One region of the Candidatus Manganitrophus noduliformans genome, then DNA from elsewhere that is predicted to be linked to it. Evidence: riboswitches for the same ligand, from Rfam matches in the RefSeq annotation. Region 1 holds a riboswitch; each other region holds the start of a gene.
What was found. A riboswitch is a leader RNA that binds a small molecule or an ion and turns the genes downstream of it on or off. The one in region 1 is predicted to bind cyclic di-GMP.
Positions count from the first base shown of each region.

Region 2: it holds a riboswitch for cyclic di-GMP, as region 1 does, so the genes downstream of both, MNODULE_RS07145 (fibronectin type III domain-containing protein) here and MNODULE_RS11635 (fibronectin type III domain-containing protein) in region 1, are expected to answer to the same signal.
Region 3: it holds a riboswitch for cyclic di-GMP, as region 1 does, so the genes downstream of both, MNODULE_RS08940 (PilZ domain-containing protein) here and MNODULE_RS11635 (fibronectin type III domain-containing protein) in region 1, are expected to answer to the same signal.

Region 1 is NZ_VTOW01000002.1:494,014-500,245, reverse strand. It holds gene MNODULE_RS11650 (rhodanese-like domain-containing protein) at 1-236, shown strand, start outside; gene MNODULE_RS11645 (ATP-grasp domain-containing protein) at 249-1,490, opposite strand; gene MNODULE_RS11640 (NifU family protein) at 1,632-2,249, opposite strand; cyclic di-GMP riboswitch class I at 2,648-2,740, shown strand; cyclic di-GMP riboswitch class I at 2,823-2,907, shown strand; gene MNODULE_RS11635 (fibronectin type III domain-containing protein) at 2,956-6,232, shown strand, end outside.
Region 2 is NZ_VTOW01000001.1:1,434,006-1,440,237, forward strand. It holds gene MNODULE_RS07120 (tetratricopeptide repeat protein) at 1-69, shown strand, start outside; gene MNODULE_RS07125 (DNA polymerase domain-containing protein) at 184-2,406, opposite strand; gene MNODULE_RS07130 (DUF8156 family protein) at 2,403-2,732, opposite strand; gene MNODULE_RS07135 (hypothetical protein) at 2,732-3,376, opposite strand; gene lexA (transcriptional repressor LexA) at 3,398-4,030, opposite strand; cyclic di-GMP riboswitch class I at 4,369-4,453, shown strand; gene MNODULE_RS07145 (fibronectin type III domain-containing protein) at 4,501-5,349, shown strand; gene rsmI (16S rRNA (cytidine(1402)-2'-O)-methyltransferase) at 5,414-6,097, opposite strand; gene MNODULE_RS07155 (D-sedoheptulose-7-phosphate isomerase) at 6,112-6,232, opposite strand, start outside.
Region 3 is NZ_VTOW01000001.1:1,853,960-1,860,191, reverse strand. It holds gene MNODULE_RS08955 (sensor histidine kinase) at 1-914, shown strand, start outside; gene MNODULE_RS08950 (sigma-54-dependent transcriptional regulator) at 919-2,331, shown strand; gene MNODULE_RS08945 (hypothetical protein) at 2,613-2,975, shown strand; cyclic di-GMP riboswitch class I at 3,183-3,279, shown strand; gene MNODULE_RS08940 (PilZ domain-containing protein) at 3,335-3,679, shown strand; gene MNODULE_RS08935 (DUF3016 domain-containing protein) at 4,054-4,524, shown strand; gene MNODULE_RS08930 (cation:proton antiporter) at 4,974-6,232, opposite strand, start outside.

The sequences.
Region 1 (6,232 bases):
AGGATCGCGCGGCCGGAGCAAGGCACCTGGGGCGGGGAATTTTGGAGCGGGATATCGAGGGGTTGATCCCCGATAAGAAGGCAGAGATCGTCGTCTACTGCGGGGGAGGGTATCGGTCGGCCCTGGCGGCCGACAACCTGCAGAAGATGGGATATACGAATGTGGTGTCGATGGACGGGGGGATCAAAGCGTGGCGAGCGGCGGGGTATCCGATGGAGCAGGGGGATGCCTCCTGACGGCCGGCGCCGTTACTTAAACGGGACAATCTCAAATTTCAGCTTCCGGTGGGCGTCTCGGAGGGCGGCTTCGACCTGTTCAGCTTGAGGGGCGCGGGCAAAGATAAATCCGAGGTAGCGTCTCCCTTCCGGAAGGGGGATCACCTTCTGTTTGCGGTGGATCGTGATCTTCACATCGACGATCCCCGGCACCTTTTTCGCCTCTTCGACCCCTTGATAATTGAGCAACGTTCCCGAGGCCGGGATCGGGATCATCATCACCCCGGCTGCGGGGCGCTCCCGCTCGAGCGATTCGATCGGCATGCCGAGGGCATGGCGAAGGATGATCTCTTCCAAGGTGAGGCCGACGCCGAATCGAAGCGCGCGGGAGCAGATCCCGCCGATCGATCGGGCGGCCAATTCGATGATCCAGGGGCCTCTCTCATTGACCCGAAGCTCGGCATGAATCGGCCCCTCCTTCAGCCCGAGCGCCGCCGCGGCCCGGCCGGTGCATTCGGTGATCGCCTCTTGCATCGAGGGGGGGAGGCGCGAGGGGGTCACATAAATCGTCTCCTCGAAGAAAGGCCCATCGAGCGGGTCGGGCTTATCGAAGAGCGCCAGGGCCGAAAGATGTCCCTCCCGGAGCAGTCCTTCCAGCGCGACCTCTTTTCCCGGTATAAAATCCTCGACCAAAATCTGTTTGGCGGCATCGCCGCCGAGGCGCTTTACCTCCGGCTCTTTTAGAATGCGGCTCAACCAATAAAAAGCGGCGACAAACTCATCGGGATGATTCGCCCGGATCACGCCGCGGCTGGCGGAGAGAAAGGTCGGCTTCAAGACGCAAGGATAAAAGACCTTTTGCGAAAGGACCTCCGGCGGATCGTCGGTCGAGAAGAGCTGGAACGGAGGGGTCGGGAGCGAGGCGGCGGTCAAGACCTCGCGGAGGCGATGTTTGTCCTTTGCGGCGGCGGTCGCCGAGACGGGGTTGTGGGGGAGCGAGAGCGCTTCCGAGATCGTTGCGGCCAGAACGATCGACTCTTCATCGGCCGACACAACAGCATCGATCGGATGATCCTTGGCGAAGTCGACCACTTTTTCGGCGGCCCCTTTTAAATCGGCGAAATCGAGGGTGATCGTTTTTCCGGGAACGACCGATTCGAGGGCCTGTCGCTCATTCGAGCCGACGACGACCGCCACGCCGAGGCGCTCCGCGGCAATGAGAAAGTCGGCCGCGCGATACGACGTGCTCGGGAGGAGGAGAAGAAGCCGTTTCATGGAACCCTCCGAAAAATGAGGGGAGAGCTTGGAAACGGATGATGGTTGATTGTGCGATGCCCCGGCTTGGTTCGGCCGAAACGGGTGCTCCGACCCGGGCCGTTCATTTTCGATGGGCTGGAACGGTGGAAGGGGGATTGGTTATTTTCCGGGGGTGTAATAAGGATTGGTTCCGCCGGCATGATCGGTGACATCGACGACATCTTTTATTTCGGGAATCGCTTTCTTGATCGCGACGACGACCCCCTGTTTGAGCGTCACATTGGACATCCCGCAACCCTGGCAGCCCCCTCCCAGCCGGATGTAGGCGATCTCCTCCTTCACATCGACCAAGGTGATATACCCTCCGTGCGCGGCCACCCCCGGATTGATCTCGGTATCGATGACCTGTTGGACCGCTTTCGCCTGGGGGCTCTCCAAGTTGGGGGGTGTCGCCGGCGTCGCCGGTTTCGATTCGATGACCTTGGGATTATCGACCTTAAAGCCGGTCTGCTGGAGGCCGGTGATGAAGTCGATCTTCACATCTTCGAGAAGGTTCGCATGGCGCGACTCCATGAATAACTTAATTCCATCGACTTCGACCACCGTGTCGTTCAACTCTTTCTTCCCCTGCTCGACGAAGGCAAGGGCATACTCGGGGCTCGGCGACATCGACTTGACCACCAGCCGGAGTCCCTCGATCTTTTTCCCATGATTGGTTTCTTGATCTTGCTTCAGGACGGCGATTCTCTTCCTTGCAATCTCGGTTATCTGGATCATTTTTGGATCGATCTCCTTCTTGGCGTTCCTAAGAAGCCTCAATTGATTATTAGGCCGATCATACCATAGTTCGGACCCCTTTTACACCCCCAAAATGCGTCTACGAAACAGGCGATCAGAGCGCGCCCGGGCGCGCTCGCCTACTTCAAGATCGAAGAAAAATGAATGGCCGCTACGGAAAAGCGCGTGGAAGGAAATAAGAGAAGTTGTGCTTCGTTTCGGCGAACGCGCATGATTCGGAGAGAGCACAATGTCAACCCGCTGAAATTCCGAGATAACATTTCTTGTGATCTGGAATACACACTTCCTCACGTAAGGTCACTGTCCGATTGACAGTGAATAAGTCGGATGATATAAACTGCGACATCATAACAAGGCAATTGAAATATTCGTTCATCCTTTGCTCAGAGCAAACTCTCCGAAAGGAGAGGGCGCAGAGCAACGGGGCTAAAGAAGAGACGCTCCTCTTCCATGCCCGCCGAGCCGCCAAGGGAATCCCGTTGGCGGCTTTTTTATTTGCGATTGCGTGTGATCGCGGGGATGATCGAATGAGCGGTCCTGTTTCAATCTGACCTTTGCTCAGAGCAAACCCATCGAAAGGTGGGGACGCAGAGCAACGGGGCTAAAGCCGAAAGGCCATGTCCGCCGAGCCGCCAAAGGATTTTCTATTTGGCGGCTTTTTTATTTGGAAAAAAGGAGGTCCATCGTGAGTGACGCTAAGAAGGTTGGCCTGATCTTTGGTGTCTTCATTTTTTCTTTTCTCTTTTTTAGCATGACCGTTTTTGCCGGGGATGCCACGCTGACCTGGAGCGCGAACGCCGAGTCGGATCTGGCCGGATATCGCGTCTATTTCGGGACCGCCTCACGGACGTATGGACCTTCGATCAATGTCGGCAAGACGACATCGTATACCCTGACCGGTCTTGCGAACCAAACCTATTTTTTTGCTGTGACGGCCTATGATACCGCAGGAAATGAAAGCAGCTTCTCTGCCGAAGTGACGAAGACGCTCACGACGCCCGATACATTGGCCCCGGTGATCTCCAGCATCAACGCGGGGAGCGTCACCGGCAACAGCGCGGTGATTACATGGGGAACCAACGAGCCGACCGATACACAGATACAGTATGGGACCACCACGGCTTATGGCTCTTCCACCGCGCGGGTGGCAACCCTGGTGACGGTTCATAGCCAAACCTTGACCGGTCTGCAGCCTCAAACGCTCTATCACTACCGTGTGTTGAGCCGGGATGCCGCAGGAAACCTCGCAACCTCGTTGGACAATACTTTCACTACCGCCGCGCCCCTTCCTCCGCCCACATCCACGCCGACGACGGTGAGATTGAGTCCGGCGGCCGACACGTTCATCAATATCAACACGTCGGTGTACAATACGTCGACGACGTTAAACACCTACACCTTTCCTGCAAACCAGACAGCCAATGCGGTGTTGATGAAATTTGCATTAAGCAGTCTTCCGGCCGGGGTGGTGATTCAGAGCGCGACGCTGAATCTCTCTCTGGTGGAGAGTGATGCGACCGCAGATGCCACCTACAGTGTTGCCGTGCACAAGCTGATCAATCGGAATCCCGATCTGACCCTGGCCACCGGTATGACGTATGACGGGACCAACGCGTGGACGGCGAATAGCTGCTGCCGCAATAATTATCCGTTGGCGCAGGCGGACATCTCGGCGGCCTATGACACGGAGTTGATCAACAAGACGCTGGGGAACAAGGTGTGGGACATCACCGCGATGGTGCGGGAGTGGATGAGCAGTCCTTCGAGCAACTTCGGGCTGCTGGTGAACTCCGATGCCAGCAAAGGGGCCGATCGCTACCGCTTCTTCGCCAGCATGGAGCACCCGACCGCCACTCTTCGGCCGTATTTGAGCATCACTTATTCAGCATCCACTGCGGATACGTCGGCGCCGACGGCGCCGACGGGCCTGACGGCGACGGCCGCTTCCTCCAGTCAGATCAACCTTTCTTGGAATGCGTCCACCGATAACGTCGGTGTAACCGGTTATCGAATCTATCGCAACGGCACCCAGGTGGGGACGACGACCTTGCGGAATTACTCGAATGCCGGTTTAGCGGCCGACACGGCCTACAGCTACACCGTCGCAGCGTACGATGAGGCGGGGAACCTGTCGGCCCAGAGCGCCGCGGTGAGTACAAGGACGCTGCCGCCACCGGACACAACCGCGCCGGTGATTTCGGGAATCGTGGCGGGGAGTATCACTGCCAACGGGGCCCTGATCAGTTGGACCACCAATGAGCCGGCCGACACCCAGGTGGAGTATGGAACGACCACGGCCTATGGCGCCTCCACCGCCATCGTCTCCACCCTGCTCACGGCGCATTCCCAGATCCTGACCGGACTGAATCCCGCCACCACTTATCAATATCGGGTAAAGAGTAAAGATGCTGCCGGTAACTTGGCGACCTCCGGAAATGGGACTTTTACGACCGTTGCCCTGCCCGATACAACGGCGCCCTCCATCCCCGGGAATCTGTTGGCTTCTGTGCTTTCAGCGGTCCAGATCAATCTGACCTGGAATGCCTCGACCGACAATGTCGGGGTGGCCGGCTATCGGGTGTATCGAAACGGGGTCCAGGTCGGAACGACCACCAGCCGGACCTATTCAGATACCGGTCTGTTTGCGGCGACGCTATACAGCTACCGGGTGGCCGCCTACGATGCGGCGGGGAATGTCTCGGCGCAGTCTGCCGCGATCAACGCAACGACGCTGGTGTCCAATCCTCCGCCCACATCCACACCGACGACGGTGAGATTGAGTCCGGCGGCCGACACGTTCATCAATATCAACACGTCGGTGTACAATACGTCGACGACGTTAAACACCTACACCTTTCCTGCAAACCAGACAGCCAATGCGGTGTTGATGAAATTTGCATTAAGCAGTCTTCCGGCCGGGGTGGTGATTCAGAGCGCGACGCTGAATCTCTCTCTGGTGGAGAGTGATGCGACCGCAGATGCCACCTACAGTGTTGCCGTGCACAAGCTGATCAATCGGAATCCCGATCTGACCCTGGCCACCGGTATGACGTATGACGGGACCAACGCGTGGACGGCGAATAGCTGCTGCCGCAATAATTATCCGTTGGCGCAGGCGGACATCTCGGCGGCCTATGACACGGAGTTGATCAACAAGACGCTGGGGAACAAGGTGTGGGACATCACCGCGATGGTGCGGGAGTGGATGAGCAGTCCTTCGAGCAACTTCGGGCTGCTGGTGAACTCCGATGCCAGCAAAGGGGCCGATCGCTACCGCTTCTTCGCCAGCATGGAGCATCCGACCGCGACCCTGCGGCCCTATCTGAGCATCACCTATGCGGCGGCCGACACCACCGCGCCGGTGATCTCCGGCATGGCCGCTGGCGGCATCACCAGCAACGGCGCGACGATCACCTGGACCACCAACGAAGCATCCGACACCCAGGTGGAGTATGGAACGACCACGGCCTATGGCGCCTCCACCGCCATCGTCTCCACCCTGCTCACGGCGCACTCCCAGATCCTGACCGGACTGAATCCCGCCACCACCTATCAATATCGGGTAAAGAGTAAAGATGCTGCCGGCAATTTGGCGGCCTCCGGGAATGGGACTTTCACGACCGCTCCGCTGCCGGATACCACGGCCCCTTCCGTTCCGCAGGGACTGCTAGCGAACATTCTCTCGGCGGTCCAGATCAATCTGACCTGGAGCGCTTCGACGGATAATGTCGGGGTGGCCGGTTACCGGGTGTATCGAAACGGGGTTCAGGTCGGAACGACTGCGACCCCCGGCTACTCGGATACCGGTCTGTTGGCGGCGACATTATACAGCTACCGGGTGGCTGCTTATGATGCGGCGGGGAACGTCTCGGCGCAGTCTCCTGCGATCAGTGCAACCACGCTGCTGCTCAATCCGAGTACACAGGTGAGGCTGAATCCGGTTGCCGATACGTTCCTAAACC
Region 2 (6,232 bases), on a different contig from region 1:
AAGCGGTTCGGGGGCGACAATCGGGAAATCACCGAAAACGAAATTCTAAAAAAACACCTCAGTCCATAACAGTATCATCGAAGGGAAACACCCAACGCGATACGCCTCCCTGAAACGTCTCGAAGCGGCCCTTCCTTTCCAACAGAATCCAAGCTAAAAACAAGTTAGGTTCATTCCGTTTTTTCACGGCAGAAGATTTTTCTGCCCGAATCGATCCGGCGGGTCTGGAAAGAGGACCTCCGCCGCCTGGATCAGGAGCGACTCGTATTTTTCGGCGTCGAACCCCCATGACCCGTCGATGAATCCGAGCGCCCGGGCGCGGTCCGATTTCACGCGCGATTTGGCGTCGGTGATCACATACGAAATGCTCTGTCCGGGGGAGAGACGCACCCCGCGGCCGGCGAGCTCTTTGGCGACGATCGCCGTGAGGCTGTCTTTTTGGTATTCCGAGGGGGACTTCGAGAGGGTCTTGGCGATCGCCAACTCCCAGAAGGAGACCCGCCTCGCTTTGAGCCGCTCCCGATAGGCCTCCCGAATCGCTTCGATCTCGGGGAGGAGCGCCTCGTACGCTTCCCGATTTTTCGCCTGAGAGAGGATCTCGATCATCTCGGTCTGGGCGGCCCGGATGAACGGCGGGGTGTCGCCGCGGCGGGCTTCGATCCCCCGCAGCTTGACCTCGCCGTTTTGGAAGACGCCGAGATAGCGGTTGGGGACCCCGATCTCCGGATCGGACTTTGACGGCGGAAAGAGGACCCAGCGATAGACCCCCTCAAAGGCGATCGGGATCTCGCATGCCTTCGAGATCCGCTCGGCCAGCGCTTCATAGTCGGCCTCCGTCGTTCCCGATTTTTTGATCCAGAGGGAGTCGACGATCGCATGGATCATCTCGAACCCCTCCGCTTCGACGATTTCCTTCGCCTGAAGTAGCTTCTCCCGGGCATAGGCGGTGATCGCCTCGTGGGCTTCGATCTTCCCGAACCGGGCGTTCTTGTATCCTTGATAGCCGAAGGTGGTGACCATGCCCCACTTGAGCGCCGACTGCCGCGCGTCATACCGCCCCTTCCACTCCGGATCGGTCGCGGTTTTTTTGAGCCGCTTGTATTCGGCGCGCTTGGCCAAGAAGGGCTCCAGGAAGCGGGGAATCAATCCGCGGCGCTTTGTGCAGAGATGGTGGCCGATCTCCGGAACGAGATTGTGGGGGCAGCAAGGGCAGTTGATCGTCTCGGGGGAAATGTTGTAACGGGCCATCGTCGCGGGGTACATCGAGGCGAAGTCGAGCTCCGCGACCGCTTCGTGAAAGCCGAGCTTGGGGGCGTAGGTCAGCCCTCCTTTGTCGGTCAGCAATAGCTGGTCGGCGCTCTTGAACGCCTCGCTCTCCTGCTTTCGCCAGGGGATCAGAATCCCGTCCTCAAATGCCAGCGCCATCTGCATCGAGGTGATTCCGGTGCCGGTGGTGGTCCGCGCCATCTGCTGGACCGGGATCCGCGAGAGGCGGGCGAACTCAAAGAGCCCTTCGAGCTCGGTCTGATCGACCAAGAAAGAGTTATGCAGATCGATGTGCCAGCGGCCGAGGAGCAGGTGCGCTTGCGCCTGGTGGACGACTTGGCCGTAGGTGAAGTAGGAGCGCTCGCGCCGGGTGACCACCCCCGTATCGGGCTCTCGGTTGAGCAGAAGGGGGAAGCGCTTCTTTTTGGCCATCGCCATTAGCTGGGGGAGGAGATACGGATCGCCCCATTCGGAGAGAATCAGGTCGGGATCGTGCCGCAGCAGCAGCCGGTCGAACCGGTCGATCAGCCCCGCTTCGTCGTCCGCTTCCAAGCAGGAGGTCCGCCCGTCGATCGTGACCTCCAGCCGCCGGGGACCGGTGTGATCGGGGCGGAGGCTTCCCCCTTCCATCCGAAGGATCAGGGTCGTCAAGGGGGGGGTGGTGTAATCGGTCCGCCAGATCGAATCGAGTAAGCCGACCGTTTGAATGGTCCCGGAGGGATCGACCTCCACCTCGCAAAAGGCGAGCGGGAAGCGCTTGCGCTCGAAGAAATAGAGCTGCGGGAGGGAGAGATCGCAGTTGTAGAGCGAGATTCCGCTCCCTTCCGGTTTGACGGCGGCGGAGGCGCACCAGCGGACCACCTTCGTAAAGTGGATTGGATTGAAAAGTTTTACCCGTGTGACCGGGATCGTCTTCCCCGAGTAGAACTCAATCCCCACGGCGCGGGTGACCTCCATCGGCAGGTTCAAGCGCGAGAGAAAGGTCAGAAGCGGGCGGACAGAGGCGGGAGGGCCGCCGATGTAGAAAGCGGGGGAGAAGGGATCGAGCAGCCGGTGCTTTCTCCCTTGCGCGTCGATGATCCAGACCCGCATCCCGCCGTCGACCGCGTAGACATCAAAGATCCAGCCGGTGATCTTCATCGACCCTCCTTTGTCTTCGACGAAGGGAGAGGAGGCCTCTGGCTTTCGTCGAATGTGCCCTTTCTATTCAGAAATACTTCCAGGTGGGAGACCCGCGCTTCGAGCAGCGCATTTTTTTTGTACGACTCGATCAACATCGCCACGATCATCGCTTCAAACGGCGAGCTCTTCGAAGCGTAGCTGCCGGAAGCGACATGGTATTTCGCCGCGCGAAAAAGCGCGTCGAAATATTGCTGGTCCTCCTTGCGCAACGCCCGGTGAAACGACTGCCAAGCGCTCCGTTCCTGCTCGATCAACTGCGTGAAGGTGGAGAGGGTGCGGCCCATCAACACCCCCCGGTTCGTTGCGGCGGACGTTTTCCAATAGCGAGCGTTTCTTCGCGGATGAGGATCGATTGCGCATCGGTGCGGACGGAGAAGAGCCGGTCCGACGCGTTGCGCACCATTGAAAGGAGCGACGCCGACTTGTGCGAAGGCGGGGGAGGGGAGGTCAGCACCACGATCCAGGTTCCTTCCCGGGCCTGTCGCGCCAGGGTTGATACGGCGTGTGAGAGGAGCGTTTTTCTCTCGGTGAAAGAGACCGCTTCATCATAAAAGGTGGCGAGCGGCTCCGCCAGCAGCACCAGGCGGGGACGGTGCCGCGCGATTCCAATGCCGAGCTGCCGGGTGATGAGGGAGGTCATCTGATGGCAGGTGGCGGCGCGGGAGATAAAAATCGACGAGAGAAAAAGGCGCGGATCGTGTCCGATCCGCTTCGCCAGATGTGTGATCGGATAAGGGTTAAAGCAGTTGTCCCCATCGAGAAAGAGGACCCGCTCCGACTGGGCCAACCGCCAGCCGATCATTTCCGAAGCGAGCGGCCGGAGCGCGGCATCGCCGCAAAAAAAGATCACCCCGCCCGGCATGCCGGAGATCAGGGAGACCGGCGGTCCGGAGAAGAGGGGGGCGTCGATTTTGTAGGTCGTGTCCACAAGCGTGCTCCTCTTCTACGGTCAAACGACCGGCCGAATGAGACTGACGACCTTCCCGAGAATTTGAAAGGAGGCGTCTTTCTCGGTAATGACGATCGGATCAAAGTCAGTGTTCTCGGGCTGGAGGATCAGGTTTTTCTTTTTCTTGATCAGCCGCTTCACCGTCGCTTCCCCTTCGACCATCGCGACGACGATCTCGCCGGAATCGGCATCGGCCTGCCGCTTGACCAGGACCAGATCCCCATCCAAGATTCCCGCGTCGCGCATGCTCTCCCCTTTGACCTTCAGAAGAAACGCTTCCCTTCCTCGAACGAGCGAAGGATCGACCGTCAGATGTCCGAGTAAATTCTCCTCGGCCAGAATCGGCTGCCCGGCGGCGACCCGTCCCAAGATTGGGATCGCCCGGCCGGCGCTCTTTGATTGGACGGCCCTCGCTGTCTGCGATTGCGAGATCACTTCCAGCGCCCGGGCTCCTTGGCCTTTTCGCAGGTGTCCTTTGCGAATCAGCGCGGCGACATGCTTGAAAGCGCCCCGCGTCCCCACCATCCCGAAGTGGCCTGCGATTTCACGCAAGGAAGGGGGGTAGCCTTTCTGCTCCACCGTTTGCTGGATGAAGGTGAGGATTTCTTGTTGCCGTGCCGTGATGGTATCCATATGAATACCATTCTAGCCGAAGGGATTGGAAAGTGTCAAGCGGAAATTCCGGGGGGGGGTATTGAAACGCGTCTGGACGATATTGCAGCCGCGGCAAGAAACGTAAGGAGTGCAGGGCTGGGAAAGGAACGCAGCACCTTCTATGGGCAGATTGAGGCGGTGATGGGTCGTACGAGGAAATTGAGTCTCTCTGGAAACGGCGCGACCACGACCCTAAAAAGAATTAAATCTTATTGACAACATGATTGGAGTCGTGATAATCCTAAAAATGTTTTTTAGATCGCTCAAGCGCCGTCGAGCGGTTTAAGCCGCGTTGATCATGAAGGATTTGTGATTCCCTTTGTTCAGAGCAAACCTGTCGAAAGACGGGGACGCAGAGCAACGGGGCTAAAGCTGTAAAGCCATGCCCGCCGAGCCGCCAAAGGATTTCGTTTTGGCGGCTTTTTTTTGCGCATGGGAGATTTGCAGCGATGCGAAATCTGTCAAAAAGACAAAACATTCCCCGGGCGCTTTGTCTGGTTCTCTTATTCTTTTTTTGTAAGACCTCTCCCGCTTTTGCAGGCGATGCAATCTTATCCTGGACTCCCAACACAGATTCGGATCTGGCCGGATACAAGGTCTATTACGGAACCGTCTCCGGGCGTTACGGAACACCGATCACGGTCGGCAATCAGACCGCGTACACGGTCACCGGCCTTGGGCTGGGAACCTACTACTTCGTCCTCACCGCCTATGACGTTGCAGGAAACGAGAGTGCTTTTTCGAACGAGATCAGTAAAACGTTTTTTGATACGTCTGCTCCCGTCTCCGGTAACACCCCACCGGAGGATGCTCAACCCTCGGATACGACGCCTCCGGCGGATGTTCAACATTTCTCTGCGGTTCCCGGAGACCGGGAGATCACGCTGCAATGGATCAACCCGCCGGACGTTGATTTCGCGGGGGTTCTCATCCGCTATCGGACCGATCGCTATCCGAGCGACCTGAACGACGGCGAACTTCTCGGAGATTTCACGGGAGAACCCAATCAGAGCATGAGCGTAACTCACTCAAGCCTGGAGAACGGCGTCACCTACTACTATGCCGCCGCTTCCTACGATCTCCATGAGAATCGTCAATCTACCGCCCACGCTTCCGCTTCTCCCTTTTCTTTAATCAGTCAAATCGACGACGGACAAAATCAGGCGGCCGCCGGCGGGGGAGGTTGTGTAATGCGCTTTCCGCAGGAGGAAAATCTTCCCGGCCCCGCGCAAGCGGCCGAAATACCGCTCTTGCTGGGTATTTTCCTCTTCATGTTTCTGAAAAGGAGATTCAGATGATCGTCAACCGGATGTGTATCCGGGTTTTGCTAGATGGTAGAGATGACATAGCCCCTCATGTTGTTTAATTTTCCTCCCGATTCCCCCCTACCACCAGCGTAATCTCCCCCTTCACCGTTTTCTTCCCGATCTTCTCCAATACCTCCGTCACCGTCCCCCGAATGAACTCCTCGAACATCTTGGTGATTTCCCGTGCAACGACAACGGGCCGGTCGCCAAGGATCGTCTTGATTTCTTCGAGCAGCCCGACGATCCGAAACGGCGATTCGTAGAAGATCAACGTCCGCGGATCGGGCTTGAGTTGCTCCAGGCGCCGGGCGCGAGCCCCTTTCTTTTTCGGTAAGAAACCTTCGAAGACGAATCGGTCCGGGGGAAGGCCGGAGACGGCCAGCGCCGCAAGCGCGGCGGCGGGGCCCGGGATGGGGCTGACGGGGAGGCCGGCGCGGATCGCTTCGCGAATCAAATAAAAACCGGGATCGGAGAGGGTGGGGGTGCCGGCGTCGGAGACGATGGCGATCGAAGCCCCCTCCGCCATTTTGGAGAGGAGGACCGGCGTCTTCTCTTCCTTGTTGAAGTCGTGATAGCTGGTGAGCGTCGTATGAATGTCGAAATGGGAGAGGAGCTTTTGGGTGTGGCGGGTATCTTCCGCGGCGATGATCGCGACCTCTTTCAGGATGCGGAGCGCCCGGAGGGTGATGTCTTCGAGATTGCCGATCGGGGTGCTGACGACGTAGAGCGTTCCCGACATGGAGGGTCCGAGGGTTAGGAGATCTGCTGTTCCAGCAGCAAGCAGAGGAGGTGGCCGATCATGATGTGCGATTCTTGAATCCGGGCGGTGTTCGATGAGGAAACTTTAAGACAAAGATCGGTTTGGGAGGCGAGC
Region 3 (6,232 bases), on a different contig from region 1:
AGCACGTTTTCGATCAGGAGGTTCCCTTTTTCGCCGAGATTTATATCCCCATTTGGAACATCAGGGAGAACAAAGTCGTCGGAGTGGTAGAAGTTTACAAAGTTCCGCTCACCCTCTTTCATGCCATCAAACAGGGAAACCGGCTGGTCTGGTTGAGCGCCGGTTTAGGAGGCCTCTTTCTCTATGCCTCTCTTTTTTGGATCGTCCGCCGCGCGGCGCAAGTCATTCGGCGTCAGCAGGAGCAGCTCGTCGAATCCGAAACGATGGCCGCCATCGGAGAGATGGCTTCGGCCGTGGCCCACGGCATCCGGAATCCGCTCGCCTCCATCCGCTCCTCCGCGGAGGTGGCATTGGAAGAGAGCCCCCCTTTTCGCGCCACCGCCGAGGAGATCATTCATGAGACGGACCGCATTGAGGATTGGATCCGAGAACTGCTCGTCTACTCCAAGCCGCCGAGCGGGAATCCCGCCTCCATTCAAATCAACGGCCTGATCCAATCGACGCTCGACTCCCTTGATCGGGAGATAAAAAAAAGGAACGTGAAGCTGACGCAAAAGCTCGATCCGGCTTCTCCCCTCGTCCACGCGGATGAGGGATTGATGCGCCACGTCCTCATCAGCCTGATCGCCAATTCACTCGATGCCATGCCGGACGGGGGGGAGCTAACCGTGTCGAGCCGAATCGAGAAAAGCGACAGCCGGGTGGAGGTCGTGATTAAAGACACCGGGTGCGGCATCCCGATCGAGCAGATGGACAAGATTTTTAAACCGTTTTATACGACGAAATCAAAGGGGATGGGGGTTGGACTCTCGCTGGCCAAACGGATCATCGAGCGGCACGGCGGAATCTTGCGGCTGGAAAGCGAAGCGGCGGTTGGAACCACGGTTTTTATGCACATTCCATTAGCGAGGTAGATCGATGTCGTACGCCACGCTCATCATTGAAGATGAAACGACGCTGGCAAGAAACATGAAGACGTATCTGGAACGCTATGGATACGAGGTCCGAATCGCCCAGAGCGCCGAGGAAGGATTCCAGCAGCTCGATTCGTTTAAGCCGGACGTCATCTTACTCGATCTACAGCTGCCGGGAATGAGCGGCCTTGACGCCCTCGCTCGGATAAAGGAACGCGACGCGCAGGTGAAGATCGTCATCATCACCGCACATGGGAACATTGAAACGGCAGTCGACGCGATGAAGGCCGGCGCTTATGACTTTATGAATAAACCACTGGTCCTCGCGAAACTGAAGGTCCTCCTGGACAAGGCGGTCGGCCAGTCCAAGCTGGAAGGGACCCTCTCTTATTACAGAGAAAAAGAAGCGGGTGAAAGCACCCTTTCCGCCCTGATTGGAGAGTCGCCCCCCATGCGCTCCTTGAAACATCAGATCGAGCAAATCATCGATTCGGAGCGGAAGTTGACGGAAGGAGACCCGCCGGCGGTTCTGATCACCGGTGAGACCGGCACGGGAAAAGAGCTGGCGGCCCGGGCGCTTCATTATAACGGTCCGCGAAAAAACGGCCCTTTCATCGAGATTAATTGCGCCTCCATTCCGACCCACCTTTTGGAGGCGGAGCTCTTCGGTTATGAACGAGGCGCCTTCACCGACGCGAAAGAGAAGAAGATCGGCCTTTTCCAGGCGGCGGAAGGAGGAACCCTCTTTTTAGATGAGATCGGGGAAATTGAAATTTCCCTTCAAGCCAAATTGCTCAAAGCGCTTGAAGACAAAGTGATCCGCCGCATCGGGAATATTCGAGAACAGAAGGTCGACGTCCGCATCGTCACCGCGACAAACCAATCACTGGAAGAAGCCGTCCGCCAAGGACGATTCCGCTCCGACCTTTTTTTTCGCCTTCGAATTATCAATCTGGAGCTTCCTCCCCTCCGCAGCCGCGGGAATGACATCCTGCTTCTTGCAGATCATTTTTTAACGATTCAATCGCGGCGCTACGGGAAACAAGGAATGCGCTTTAGCCCCGAAGCGGAAAAAGTGCTCCTCAATTATTCCTGGCCCGGCAACGTGAGAGAACTTCGGAACATGATTGAACAGACTGTCCTCCTCTCCCGTGACAGCGTTATCGCACCGGAGCAGCTCTCGCTCCTTACCGGTCTTATCAAAATGAATCAGGTCGATCGGCAAAAGGAAAATATGGACCGTTTCCCCCTTCCTCTCCAGGGCATTTCATTGGAAAAGGTGGAGCGCGACTTTGTCCTTCAGGCTCTTGAGCAAACTTCCTGGAATGTCACACAGGCAGCAAAGCTCCTGGGACTGACCCGCGATACGCTCCGATACCGGATGGATAAGTATAAACTTGAGCCCTCTTCTTCTTAATAGAACTCCGGTCCACATCTAAGCGGAACCGCCTTGATTCTTTCGCTGAAAAATTTACCAGTCCACCTGGACGGCCCGCACCCCCTGCATCAATAAATGGCTCAGCCGCCTAAAATTCCTCCTCGACGGATGAATTTTAGGCGGCTCCACGCACACAACATTCCTGTGAATGGGGCAATCCCCCCGTTTCGCAGCGATATCACCCAATGCTCCCGAAGAACGCTCCGATACACCCACGAGCGGTATAGTCCTTTTCTTAAAGATTTCAATCGGATCAACAATTGATCTTGATTTTCTCCCATTTTGGCATCCGGTTTGCTCTATACGGCGGCGTGATTGGAGTAATCGTAATTGAACCAAATCCAATCACCAAATCAAAAAACTGTATTCTGAAAAAGAAGGAGAATCCAATGTTCGATCTCTATTTTGGTTTTGGGGCAATTGTGTTGTTCGCGTTTTTCTACGTCAACCTCGCTTGGGCTCTGCTCTCGGCCCATACCCCTCCGCCCGGCATCATCGGGAATGACGGCAAGCCGGAACGGATCATTTCAGAGGTTTACACACGGGAGCAGGGAGTATCTGTTCTCAATGCCACACTTCGAGTTCCAGAGATGAAGAAGCAGACGGCTTCATCGAATCGCTGACGGCAATTCATCGTGAACGAAGGGAATGTAGAGGCAACTCGGCTTGTCGGCCAACGCCGAGGAGGATGGGGCCCCATCCTCCTCCGTTATGAACGGACCACGGAACACAGACGAAACATACAATGCCTAATTCGGCTTCCCTAAATATCAATCGTCATTGACGCTACATGCTTGAGTGGTATTATTTGAATTAACAATTGTATTTTGCTCCGATAATAGCACCCCTGACCGAAAGGCAGGCCCGCAAAGTCATTGGCCTACGTCTTGCCCAAGAAAGCAAGATATGGCATGAAGGACCGCCGAAGAGCTAAAAAGACGATCCCTATGCTCTTATCGGCAGAGTGTAGGGATTTTTATTTGTGGAGGAAGCAAAAGTGACGGACAGACGTTCACACCCGAGAAGGGCCATGACCGGTTGGGTTGAAATATGGGGACAGGGAGCCGATGACACTCTCAGTGGCTATGTAAGCAATGTCAGTTTGGGTGGTATCGCCGTTTACACCAAAGAGATCCTCTCGCCCGGCACCACAGTCCTGATTACAATACATTTTTTCGGCAAGCAGCGCCTAGAATCAGTAAGGGCAATCCGAGGGGAGGTTGTCTCTTCTCTGAAATTGGATAAAAACTTTCAATTAGGCATCCGCTTTCTAGAACCGATCTCAAAAGAAAATGGATCAGCTCTGTTTACATATCTTACTGAATAGTTAAGGCAACGAGATTCGAGGGGGGTTCATAACAGAAGAACATACACATCAGTCAACACGTTTGAGCTTAAAAGGAACTCTCATCTGGAATTACGACGACGGCAGTGATTCTTTTGACGGTCAGATCATCACTTTAACTCCCGCCGGCGTGGGACTTCATGCGACCAGGCCGATCCCGTCTGATACGCGAGTGCAAACCATTCTTACTTTTATGAATTCAGAAGGGAGAGAATACAGCGAATCAGTTTATGCGTGGGTGGTATGGCAACCTGTATTCATTTGGTTGAAGTCCAAGACGACTCACAAAACCATCGGGTCAGCTCTTGTACAGGAAGCGGTCGGTATTACAAACCCCATTGAGTAGGGAGGAAGCGATGCAAGAGATCATCAAACCGTTTCTGTTGTTCTCCGTGATCACGGCATTCTGGGCTTCGACCGCTCAGGCGGCCATCGACATTTCTTTCAAGAATCCGGAACGCTACACCGATGCGGGACGCTACCTGGGCGATCGGGTCTCCGAGCAGGTCATTCAAGAGCTTAAAGAATACCCGGAATCGCTTGGAGAGCGTTATCTCAAACCGAACCAGAGTCTAAAAATCGAAATCCTTGATATCGACCTCGCCGGCTGCTATGAGCCGTTTCACCAGGGCGGGTTTTCGGATGTGCGGATTTTGCGCGAGGTGACCTGGCCGCGGATCAAAGTCCGTTATGCCCTGGAGGAAAACGGCGAGGTCACGCTCCAAAAAAATGTCACTGAAATCTCAAAAACAAAGGTTCTAAGATCGTCCACGAAGGCCAGCCACCACCTTATTCTTGCCATCCAACGGTCGAATTCTACACTTTAATTTAACAATAAATAACGGGATTCTGATTCTCCAAATCCGATGTTGCAATTCGACCGACGATTGAGCCGACGACAGCCAAGATAATAAGACCAGTGAGATATAGTAGAACCAGAGGAAGAGGAATCCGCTCAACGCCCCGTAGAGAACGGTATAGCTTCGCGCCACCGAGATATACCATTCGAAAAACCTCTTCGAGAATTCGAGGAGGATCGATAAGTTGTCGATCATTAGCGGGATTGACCGAAAAATGGAACTGTTAATTTCTCAAAAGATTTTTGAAGATTTTTTCTTTGCAAAAACGATCGCCCTTATTGGTTCTTCCAGTTCGAGGGGTTTTGTGGAGTGACTGGGGATCGGAACATCGGATTGTGAACATGCTGAATAGGATGGGTCATTCGGATCCGATTTTAAGGTCCACAAAAATGATCGAAAATGCGTGTTAACGGAGATTAGACGGTGGAAGGGGTGGGTTCCACCTTGGTTTCGCTCTTCTCCCATCCCCATTCGCCAAGCAGCCGGAGCGCCGCCTCGCGCTCCGGAATGTAGAGGGCCACCGAAGCGATATCCCCATCACGCGGCGTATAGCTCAGAGACATCGGAAAGATCTTCTCTCCCCGCCGGGTCGCCAGGATTACGAACCGCTCGCCGTTCTTAGAGAGCGCGCTCTTGGCCGCAGCGGCCAGATCCTCCGCCTCTCTTGAGGGACGAAAGACCAGCCTCTCCACCACCGCATCCTTGTGCCGGAATCGGACATCCCAGCGCTCCGTTTCGTGGGGGCCGTCAAAAAGGACCTCCGCTCCCTGCCGCTGAACATATTCCGGTGTTTTCCCCCCTTCCAACGCGTCCACGGCGACATATCCTTTCGGAACCTCAAAGAACTCATTGGCTTGCCCGACGAACATGCTGTTGAGGTGTTCGTTCGAGGTAACCCCGACGGCGACGCCGACCAACTCGAATTGAGCCCGAAGCAGCGTCCGCTCCTCGAGCGCGTTCCCGAAAACAACCGGAAAGCCGGCCTCCTCCGCTTGTCGGCAGAATTTCGGATCGGAGTCGAGAAAAACGACCGGCAGTCCCGCGTCTCGAAGCTCGGCGCCGAGCACCAGCCCCAGTCCATGCGCCCCCAGGATGGCAACCCGATCCCTTCCGGGAAGCCGCAGCCCGAGGAGCGTCGCCACCGGTCGCGCGGTGAACCCTGCGAGAAGGACCGTTCCGGCGATGGTCAAGAACACCAGCGCCCGCAGTCCCGTGCTTCCCGGCATCCCGTTGCTCTCCATCGTAGCGGCGGTGAGGGTTGCAAGGGCCGCCGCCACGATGCCGCGGGGCGCGACCCAGGAGATAAAGAATCTCTCTTGCAGAGAGAGATTCGATCCCCTCGTTGAAAACCAGACGCCCAGCGGACGGACGGCAAAAATCAGCGCTCCCAGAACACCGAGACCTTGCCAGCCGAGGCCGCGCACATCCTCCAGACGGATATCCGCGGAAAGGAGAATGAAGAGAAGCCCCACCAGGAGCACGGTTAATTGATCTTTGAATTCGCGCAAGTCCCGGTCAACGGGGATTTGCGAGTTTCCGACGACGACTCCCGCGATCGTGACGGCGAAAATGCCGCTATGGGGAACGACATGGTCGCAGCCGTGAAAGATCAGAACGGCGGAGGCGAGGGCGAAAATATTCTCGTGTCCGTGCGGCACCACGCGCCTAAAGCGAA